Linked DNA regions of Bacillus pumilus. The protein of the gene in region 3 interacts with the protein of the main gene of each other region in a pairwise test. Links are inferred from orthologs where the notes say so. Each region holds a gene or a part of one and is shown on either strand. Other genes may lie near its edges.

Region 1 (3,140 bases), 3.3 Mb from region 3 along the record:
CGGTACCCTGTTGTTTCACTGTTCGCGATGTTATTACTGATAATATCAAGCTGCTTTTGTACTTCGTTCATTGATACAGCTGCATTGATCATCGTTCTAAGCATGAGAATCCTCCTTTCTTTTTCATGTCTTGATTAGTACACTCTGCCGATTTCATTCACTGCTTTTTCTAAGCTTTTATCATACGCCTGAACCACTTTTTGGTTTGTTTCAAATGCTCGATAGGCGGTTGTCATTTCTGTATATGATTTCGTCACATCCACGTTCGACAGCTCCGATACACCTTGACTTAACGTATAGGACATTTGACCGTTATTGACTGCGCTTGGCAGGGGCTGGTTATCAGCTGTACGGTATAAATCATTTCCTTCTCTCGCTAAGTTCCTTGTATCCATCGCAACACGCACATCAATTTGCCCGAGATTTTGTCCATTTTCACTCACAGTTCCATCTGCATTCACTTTGAAATTCTCACTCTGAACCGTAATTGGCTGACCTGTGACAGAAAGAAGGGCACGTCCATTGATAGTCAACTGATTTTGTGCGTTCATTGTAATTGAGCTGCTTTTCGTATAACGAACGCCTTCTGGTGTATTGACCGCATAAAAAAGCGCTGATTTCTGATTGGTCTCCGGGTTGATCGGCACATTATTTTCGACTAGTGCGACATCCGTTGTTTGATCTGTTGTTTTTAAAGTTCCTTGTGTAAATTGAGGAATCAGTTCCTGCATATATGTCCCCGTATTAATGCCGCCAATCGGCGTTTGCTGTGGAACACTAAAACCTTTGCCTGAGGAAGTTTGGAAACGTCCTGACTCCATTCGGCTTAGCAGCATTTCTGGAAATGCCCGCATGGTCCCCTCATCCGCTTTATATCCTGGCGTATTCGCATTTGCGATATTATTTGAAAGCATTTCTGTCCGCCGCTCTTGAGCGATCATGGCAGATGTTGCGGTATATAGTCCTTTTAACACGTGCTCACCTCATTAAAATTCTTTCACATGACCTAAACACAATCTTCTATGAAATATATCGGCATATTTGCAGGGTTCTTTAATAAAAATCCCCCATTCTTTCGAAAAAGAATGAGGGACATCATTAGCTGAGTTTACGCTTTGGCAGCTTGTCCATATTATCAAGCATGACGCCAGTACCAACAGCTACGCAATCCATCGGATTCTCAGCCACGAAAACTGGTACTTTCAGCTCTTCTGCAAGCAATTGATCAAGCCCGTTTAGAAGAGCTCCGCCACCTGTAATGATGACGCCGCGATCAATAATATCAGCTGATAATTCAGGCGGTGTTCTCTCAAGAACTTGCTTCGCAGCCTGAACAATCGCAGATACAGATTCACGCAATGCTTCTTCTACTTCTTTGCTTGTGACGGTAATCGTTCTTGGTAATCCTGTCACCATGTCTCGTCCACGAATTGAAATCTCTTCATGACGTGCGTCTGGGAATACCGTTGCAACTTGGATCTTAATATCCTCAGCCGTGCGTTCACCGATCAACAGCTTGTACTCTTTTTTAATGTAGTTGAGAATTTCCAGATCAAATTTATCTCCAGACATTTTAATAGAAGAGGCGGTTACAATGTCACCCATTGAGATGACAGCGATATCTGTCGTTCCGCCTCCAATATCTACGACCATGTTTCCACTTGGCTGAAAAATATCCATACCAGCACCAATAGCTGCTACTTTCGGCTCTTCTTCAAGAAATACATGCTTACCGCCGCTTTTTTCAGCAGCTTCTTTGATCGCCTTCTGCTCAACAGATGTAATGTTTGTTGGGCAGCAGATGAGCATACGCGGCTTTGAGAATAGCCCTTTCACATTTAATGAGTTAATAAAATGCTTGAGCATCGCTTCAGTTACTTCAAAATCAGCAATTACGCCATCTTTTAATGGACGAATCGCAACAATATTCCCAGGCGTACGTCCAACCATACGTCTAGCCTCTTCTCCAACAGCCAAAACTTTCCCGCTGTTTTTGTCAAGAGCTACAACAGATGGTTCATTTAACACAATTCCTTTTCCTTTGACATGAATCAGTACATTGGCAGTACCAAGATCAATTCCAATATCCCTAGCAAACATCTATATATATCCTCCTTGAAAATCTGTTTCCATAGCAAATACCACATTCTGCCCTAATTATATATTCTATCATAATTTGCAGAAAAAAAGATATTTCTTTACAAAAGTCTTTACAAAATTTGTGGTTAGAAACTACCGATATGAGGAAGATATATATATCATGTTTAAGAACAAAGAACTAATCTTATTGTTTCACAGGCTCGCCTTCTAAAATTTCTTCTTTTTTATACTTTAATTTAGTGGCTTCTCCCCCTCGCAAGTGGCGGATTGATTTATGATAATCCAGTATCTCCTTCACTTCATTAGCCAGATCTGGATTAATTTCTGGCAGTCTTTCTGTTAAATCCTTGTGTACAGTACTTTTAGAGACTCCAAATTCTTTCGCAATTACACGAACGGTTTTCTTTGTCTCCACGATATACTTTCCTATCTTGATTGTTCGCTCTTTGATGTAATCGTGCACACCACTCGACCTCCCTAAAATGGATGTGAGAAGTGTGAAATGAGATCCGTATCAATATTGTCCATTTTCAGCGGCGCTTGTTCGTCTTAATTCCTCATCCATTAGGTAGTAAATGCCAAACACGATCCCTCACCTCAAACACTCTCTTTGTCAGGTTTGTAACAGTGTATTAGCATTGCATAGGGAATATGCTAAAAATGAAGATGGGACAAGGGATTTATCAGAAAATGCAATCATTTCGAGTGGCGAAAATTTTCACTTTACAAGAATGGGTCGAGCACGTAAAATAGAAAAGGTGATTTTATTTACCTAGCTAAATATTGAATAAAGGTGATCATATGGATACGTTAAATAGAGAGTGTTTACATCAAATACACCAAAGCGCCAGGTTGCTGTCTAAAAAGGCGAACGAAGCGCTTGCTGCTTATGACTTGTACATGTCCCAATGGACTGTACTTTTTTGTTTGGATACATTCGGCCCGAAAACCCAAAAAGACATTTGGACATATTTGAACGTCGAAGCCCCAACCATTACCCGAACCGTAACCCGTCTAGAAGCAAATGGCTGGGTGAAACG
Region 2 (3,054 bases), 2.3 Mb from region 3 along the record:
ATACGAAATATCATATAAAAGTCCAAAGATAAAACCGAAAATCACACCATATTTTTGATTCACAAAAGCCGTCATAAATACAAGTGCGAGTAAGATGAAATGAGGAGCTAAAATTTGATTGTCTGAAACAAATGGGAGCTTCACTAGATCGACAAAAATACTGTCAAATACGAAGATAAACAACATGACGAAAGCAAGAAGGAAACGTCTCACGATCCTTCCTCCTTCGTCAATTCAGATGCATCTGCCGTACTTGAGCTGCGATTCACCACAATCACGCGGTCTAAATTGTTGAGTTCAGCCGCTGGTTCTACATAAATGATTTTTGTCAGGCCGTAATGATCTGGCTCGATTTCACTCACCTTACCAATCGTCAAGCCTTGAGGGAATACGCCCCCTGCTCCAGATGTTTCAACAAGATCTCCTTTTTTGACATCTCCATCTGCATCAGATTTCAGAATATTCATTGTCAGCATTTTTTTCTTACTGTCATAGCCGTTAATAATTCCGTTGAGTTCTTCTTTGCCCTTTTTCGCAAAAATTTTCGTTGAAATTCTATTATTTTGGTCAGTAGAGCTTAGCAACCTTACAGTCGAAGTAAAATTGTTGAGCTTATCACTTTCAATTTTCCCAATTAACGCACCACTCTCATTTGTGACCGCCATATCTTTGTCAACGCCTTGTTTTTTCCCTTTATCAATCATGACAAAGCTATCCCAAAGGGACGGGTTTCTAGCGATAACCGTTGATAGAATTGGCGTATAATCACGAATAGAGTTCACATAACCGAGCTGCTTGCGAAGCTTTTTGTTCTCATCTTCTAGTTCTTGAAGTTTCGCCTCATATTGGGTTTGTCCATCAAGTTTTTTTCGAAGACGTTCGTTTTCATCGTATGTGTTCTTTAAATCTTGTACGTTCCCATAAATACCGGCGATAAATTGTGATGGTTTATGAAAGACACCTTGAAAAAAGCCTGTCGTATCCCCCACTAATTTTTCCGGCCATGAAGCACCTCTGCCGCTTTTCACTGAAAAACCAATCATGGCCACCAGTACGATGACACAGACAAGGAGCAACATTAATCTTTTATTCATAAAAAACTGCGGCATGTCTTACACCTCTTTATTTACGCCCGATTATCGATTATCTTTTGATTTTCCTTTGAACAAATGAATATGCTCTAGTGCTTTTCCTGTTCCGATTGCCACACAGTCAAGCGGGTCTTCAGCAATAATGACTGGCATCTTCGTTTCATCACTAATGACTTTGTCAAGATTACGAAGCAATGCACCGCCGCCAGTTAAGACGATTCCACGGTCCATAATATCTGCTGCCAGCTCAGGCGGAGTTTTTTCAAGTGTCATTTTCACCGCATCAACAATTGTTTCCACTGTATCGCGAAGCGCTTTTGCAATCTCATCTGCTGTAATCGAGATTGTTTTTGGCAGACCAGTTAAAAGGTCACGGCCCCGAATATCCATTTCATCATGTACATCAGGCTGCGCAGAACCAATTTCCATTTTAATAGCTTCTGACGTACGATCACCGATCATCAGGTTATACGTTTTACGGATGTAGCTGCTGATCGCATCATCCATTTCATCTCCTGCCACGCGGATTGATTGTGATGTCACAATACCGCCAAGAGAAATAATGGCTACCTCTGTTGTACCGCCGCCAATGTCAACAACCATACTTCCTGTTGGCTCCCATACAGGCAGGTTAGCACCGATCGCCGCAGCAAATGGCTCTTCAATCGGGTATGCGTCACGTGCACCAGCTTGTCTTGTTGCATCAATAACTGCACGCTCTTCTACAGCTGTAATACCAGATGGTACACATACCATCACGTAAGGTTTACGAGCAAAAAGCCCTTTGCCTTTTAATGCTTGATTAATGTAATATTTCATCATTGTTGCTGTCGTCTCGTAATCTGCAATGACTCCGTCTTTCATTGGGCGAAGTGCCACAATATTACCAGGTGTACGGCCAATCATGTTTCTCGCGTCATTTCCAACCGCCACTATAGACTTCGTATCAGTTTCCAAAGCTACGACCGAAGGTTCTCTTACAACAATGCCTTTTCCTTTAATAAAAACAAGCGTGTTCGCTGTTCCAAGATCTATTCCAAGGTCTTTTGTACCAATTCCAAACATATGTATGTATCTTCCTTTCTTAAACCAAAATTCCCTTTAGGGAAAAACTCATAAACTCTATTATATCGTAAAACATTGAAAAAAAAAGTGTTACAAATACCCTTTTTCCTTCAAACTCACAAATTTTTGATCACCTATGACCAGATGATCAAGCAGCTGTATTCCAATCAGCTTTCCACATTCAAAAAGTCGCTGTGTAACTTCAATATCTTCCCTGCTGGGCGTCGGATCTCCAGATGGATGGTTGTGCACACATATAAATGAAGCGGCCGATCGTTTAAAGGCTTCTTTGAAAATTTCACGCGGGTGAACGATCGATGAATTCAGGCTTCCAATAAACACGGTATGTTTATGAAGAACTTGATTTTTTGTATTGAGATAAAGACAAACGAAATTTTCCTGTGTCAAAAATCTCATATCTTCCATCACAAAGTTCGCTCCGTCTTCTGGTGTGCGGATCACATAGCGGTTATCCGTCGTTTGATGGTGTAATCTAGTGCCGAGTTCTAAAGCAGCTAAAAGAGAAATCGCCTTCGCCTTTCCAACTCCTCTAATCTTCGACATTTCTTCAATTGAGGCTTCTTTTACAGAGCGAAGACCGCCAAATGTTTGCAGAAGTCTTGCAGAAATTTGGAGAACTGATTCTTTTTTCGTGCCTGTTCTTAGAAGAATCGCAACAAGTTCATGATTTGACAAACTGCTGGGCCCGTATTTGATAAATCGTTCTCTCGGTTTTTCATCATGAGGGAGATGCTTTAGCAGCATAGGGAAATCGTTCAGGATGACCACTCCTTTTAGAATTCCTTCCTGTCTTCAAAAAGGGGTGATTCCAAAGGTTTCAAGCACTCTGACTGTTTTCGCAATAGGTAGACCGACAACGGAAAAATAATCACCATCT
Region 3 (3,154 bases):
GATGCGGGGAATGTGCAGATTCTTTAAAGGTGAACCATTCTTTGACTGGTGCTGTTAATTGCTCAACATAAGGTTTTGATACAGCAACTGGTGTAATCATGTCATATTCACCAATGATAAAGTAACAAGGTATTAATATAGTAGAAACTCGGTATTCAATGCTCTCATTCATCAATTCATTCCATAGCATGTCCTGACTAAGCTTCTGTCCTTTAAGGAAATTCCACTTATCTTTGAGCTGATATTCCTTACTAAAAAGAAATCCGCGTAGCATTTGAATCAGCGGCTTCCACCTATGTGTGAGACCTACGCTTCCGAGCTCTTTATATAGAGAGAACAGAGCATGAGCTGATATTCGTTTCCACGGAGGAGGCGTCAGTAATCGCAGGCAACAAGTAAACAACCGATTTCGTTCGCATTTCTCTAAAAGAAGCTTGTATGACACAATATCTTCTTTTATTACATCTACTACCTGACTAATTCCATAATAAGCGTGATATAGATCTGGGCGCTTATGTACTGCTTGTATGGCGATTAATGACCCCCATGAATATCCGGCGATGTACAATTTTGATTGACCTAGATATGAAAGGACTTTCTCTGTCAGTTCAATCGTATCTTCAATAAATTGCTGAATGGTCATAGAAGTATTGGGGAGGTTCTTTTGATAGGAAAGTCCCGCACCTCGCTGATCCCAATGAACAACTGTAAAATCTTGATTAAGTTCCTCATGAAACGAATCGATATAACTGATTTGAGCGGAGCCGGGCCCACCGTGTAAAAATAAAAGAACAGGCTTCGCTTCACTTGCGTGATCTTCTTTGATCATAATCCATTGGTCAACCCCGCCGATTAACCATTTCTTCAAATATGTCTTCGCCATTCCAGTGATCCTCTCGGTTCCATTTAGATTCTATAGCTTATAGTAGCCGTTCTGATCTGGAAAAGCAAAAAAAGAGACCCTTTTGCAAGGAGTCTCTTTTATATGTTTATTACTTAATGATATTTGAAACGACGCCAGAACCTACAGTACGTCCACCCTCACGGATAGAGAAACGAGTTCCTTCTTCGATAGCGATAGTAGAGATAAGTTCAACTTCCATCTCAGTGTTATCGCCAGGCATAACCATTTCAGTACCTTCTGGAAGATGTACGATACCAGTTACGTCAGTTGTACGGAAGTAGAACTGCGGACGGTAGTTAGCGAAGAATGGAGTATGACGTCCACCCTCTTCTTTAGAAAGTACATAAACTTCAGCTTTGAAACGGCTATGTGGAGTGATTGTACCTGGTTTAGCAAGTACTTGACCACGTTGGATATCTTCACGAGATACACCACGAAGTAGTGCACCGATGTTGTCACCAGCTTCAGCATAGTCAAGAAGTTTACGGAACATTTCAACACCTGTAACAGTTGTTTTACCATTGTCTTCTTGAAGACCGATGATTTCAACTTCGTCACCGACTTTAACTTGTCCACGCTCAACACGACCAGTAGCAACAGTTCCACGACCAGTGATTGAGAATACATCCTCAACTGGCATCATGAATGGCTTCTCAATGTCACGTTCTGGAGTTGGGATGTACTCATCAACCGCATCCATAAGTTCAAAGATTTTTGCTTCGTAATCAGCATCTCCTTCAAGAGCTTTAAGAGCAGAACCTTTGATAACTGGAACATCATCACCAGGGAAGTCATAGTCAGAAAGAAGGTCACGAACTTCCATTTCAACAAGTTCAAGTAACTCTTCATCGTCAACCATGTCACATTTGTTAAGGAATACTACGATGTATGGTACACCTACGTTACGAGAAAGTAGGATGTGCTCACGTGTTTGTGGCATTGGACCATCAGCAGCAGATACTACTAAGATCGCGCCGTCCATTTGAGCAGCACCAGTGATCATGTTTTTAACGTAGTCAGCGTGTCCTGGGCAGTCTACGTGTGCATAGTGACGAGTGTCTGTTTCATACTCGACGTGTGAAGTTGAGATTGTGATTCCACGCTCGCGCTCTTCTGGAGCACCATCGATTTGGTCATATCCCATAGCTGATCCTTTACCAGACTTCTTATGAAGAACTGTTGAGATAGCAGCAGTTAGAGTTGTTTTACCATGGTCAACGTGTCCAATTGTACCAATGTTAGCATGCGATTTGGAACGGTCGAATTTTTCTTTAGCCATTCTAAAAATCCTCCTTAAAGGTTCATTGTATTTGGTATAGAGTGATAGAAAGTGAAGAGTTACCTCTCACTTTCTGATCTTCAATAGTAGTTATACTTTAGTTTAAAGGCAAAATCAATTATTCACCTTTATTTTTTTTGATGATTTCTTCACTAATGCTCTTAGGCACTTCTTCGTAGTGATCCATGTGCATAGTGAAAGTACCGCGTCCTTGTGTGTTAGAACGGAGTGAAGTTGCATATCCGAACATTTCAGAAAGTGGAACCATTGCGCGAACAACTTGAGCGTTACCGCGAGCTTCCATACCTTCTACACGTCCACGACGAGATGTGATATCACCCATGATGTCTCCCATGTATTCTTCAGGGATAACGACTTCTACTTTCATCATTGGCTCAAGTAGAACTGGGTTACATTTGCTGACAGCATTTTTCAACGCCATAGATGCAGCAATTTTAAACGCCATTTCGTTAGAGTCAACATCGTGGTATGATCCATCAAATAATTTAGCTTTGATGTCGATTAATGGGAATCCAGCTAATACACCATTTTCAAGTGAATCTTCAAGACCTGCTTGAATAGCTGGAATGTATTCACGAGGAACAACCCCACCGACGATTGCATTTTGGAATTCGAAGCCTGCGCCTTCTTCGTTTGGTTCGAATTCGATCCAAACGTGTCCGAACTGACCACGTCCACCAGACTGACGTACGAATTTACCTTCAACTTTTGCACCAGAACGGAATGTTTCACGGTACGCAACTTGAGGAGCACCTACGTTAGCTTCAACCTTGAACTCACGCTTCATACGGTCAACAATGATATCAAGGTGAAGCTCACCCATACCAGAGATGATCGTTTGACCAGTTTCAGGGTTTGTTTGTGTACGGAATGTTGGATCCTCTTCAGCTAGTTTAGCTAAAGCGATACCCATTTTATCTTGATCAGCTTTTGATTTAGGCTCGATTGCT

Evidence for each region.
Region 1: the proteins of tuf (region 3) and mbl interact in binary tests that used the Bacillus subtilis proteins (3 or more experiments, as listed by UniProt). The link is inferred for Bacillus pumilus from one-to-one orthologs.
Region 2: the proteins of tuf (region 3) and CKW02_RS12810 interact in binary tests that used the Bacillus subtilis proteins (3 or more experiments, as listed by UniProt). The link is inferred for Bacillus pumilus from one-to-one orthologs.

Annotation. Positions count from the first base shown.
Region 1 is NZ_LT906438.1:3,411,517-3,414,656, forward strand. What follows is about bases 100-3,076. They hold mbl (cell shape-determining protein Mbl), read right to left. Parts: upstream 2,101-3,076; coding sequence 1,099-2,100; downstream 100-1,098. Other genes in these bases: CKW02_RS17815 (flagellar hook-basal body protein), read right to left, coding at 100-104; CKW02_RS17820 (flagellar hook-basal body protein), read right to left, coding at 135-974; spoIIID (sporulation transcriptional regulator SpoIIID), read right to left, coding at 2,285-2,563; CKW02_RS17835 (MarR family winged helix-turn-helix transcriptional regulator), read left to right, coding at 2,902-3,076. Also shown: more of CKW02_RS17815, read right to left, coding at 1-99; more of CKW02_RS17835, read left to right, coding at 3,077-3,140. UniProt on the Bacillus subtilis protein: Forms membrane-associated dynamic filaments that are essential for cell shape determination. Acts by regulating cell wall synthesis and cell elongation, and thus cell shape.
Region 2 is NZ_LT906438.1:2,482,216-2,485,269, forward strand. The notes cover bases 147-3,037. They hold CKW02_RS12810 (rod shape-determining protein), read right to left. Parts: upstream 2,157-3,037; coding sequence 1,137-2,156; downstream 147-1,136. Other genes in these bases: mreD (rod shape-determining protein MreD), read right to left, coding at 147-213; mreC (rod shape-determining protein MreC), read right to left, coding at 210-1,109; radC (RadC family protein), read right to left, coding at 2,247-2,921; CKW02_RS12820 (Maf family protein), read right to left, coding at 2,970-3,037. Also shown: more of mreD, read right to left, coding at 1-146; more of CKW02_RS12820, read right to left, coding at 3,038-3,054.
Region 3 is NZ_LT906438.1:135,125-138,278, reverse strand. Bases 89-3,079 are described here. They hold tuf (elongation factor Tu), read right to left. Parts: upstream 2,184-3,079; coding sequence 993-2,183; downstream 89-992. Other genes in these bases: fusA (elongation factor G), read right to left, coding at 2,302-3,079; CKW02_RS00725 (alpha/beta fold hydrolase), read right to left, coding at 89-883. In the rest of the region: more of CKW02_RS00725, read right to left, coding at 1-88; more of fusA, read right to left, coding at 3,080-3,154. UniProt on the Bacillus subtilis protein: GTP hydrolase that promotes the GTP-dependent binding of aminoacyl-tRNA to the A-site of ribosomes during protein biosynthesis.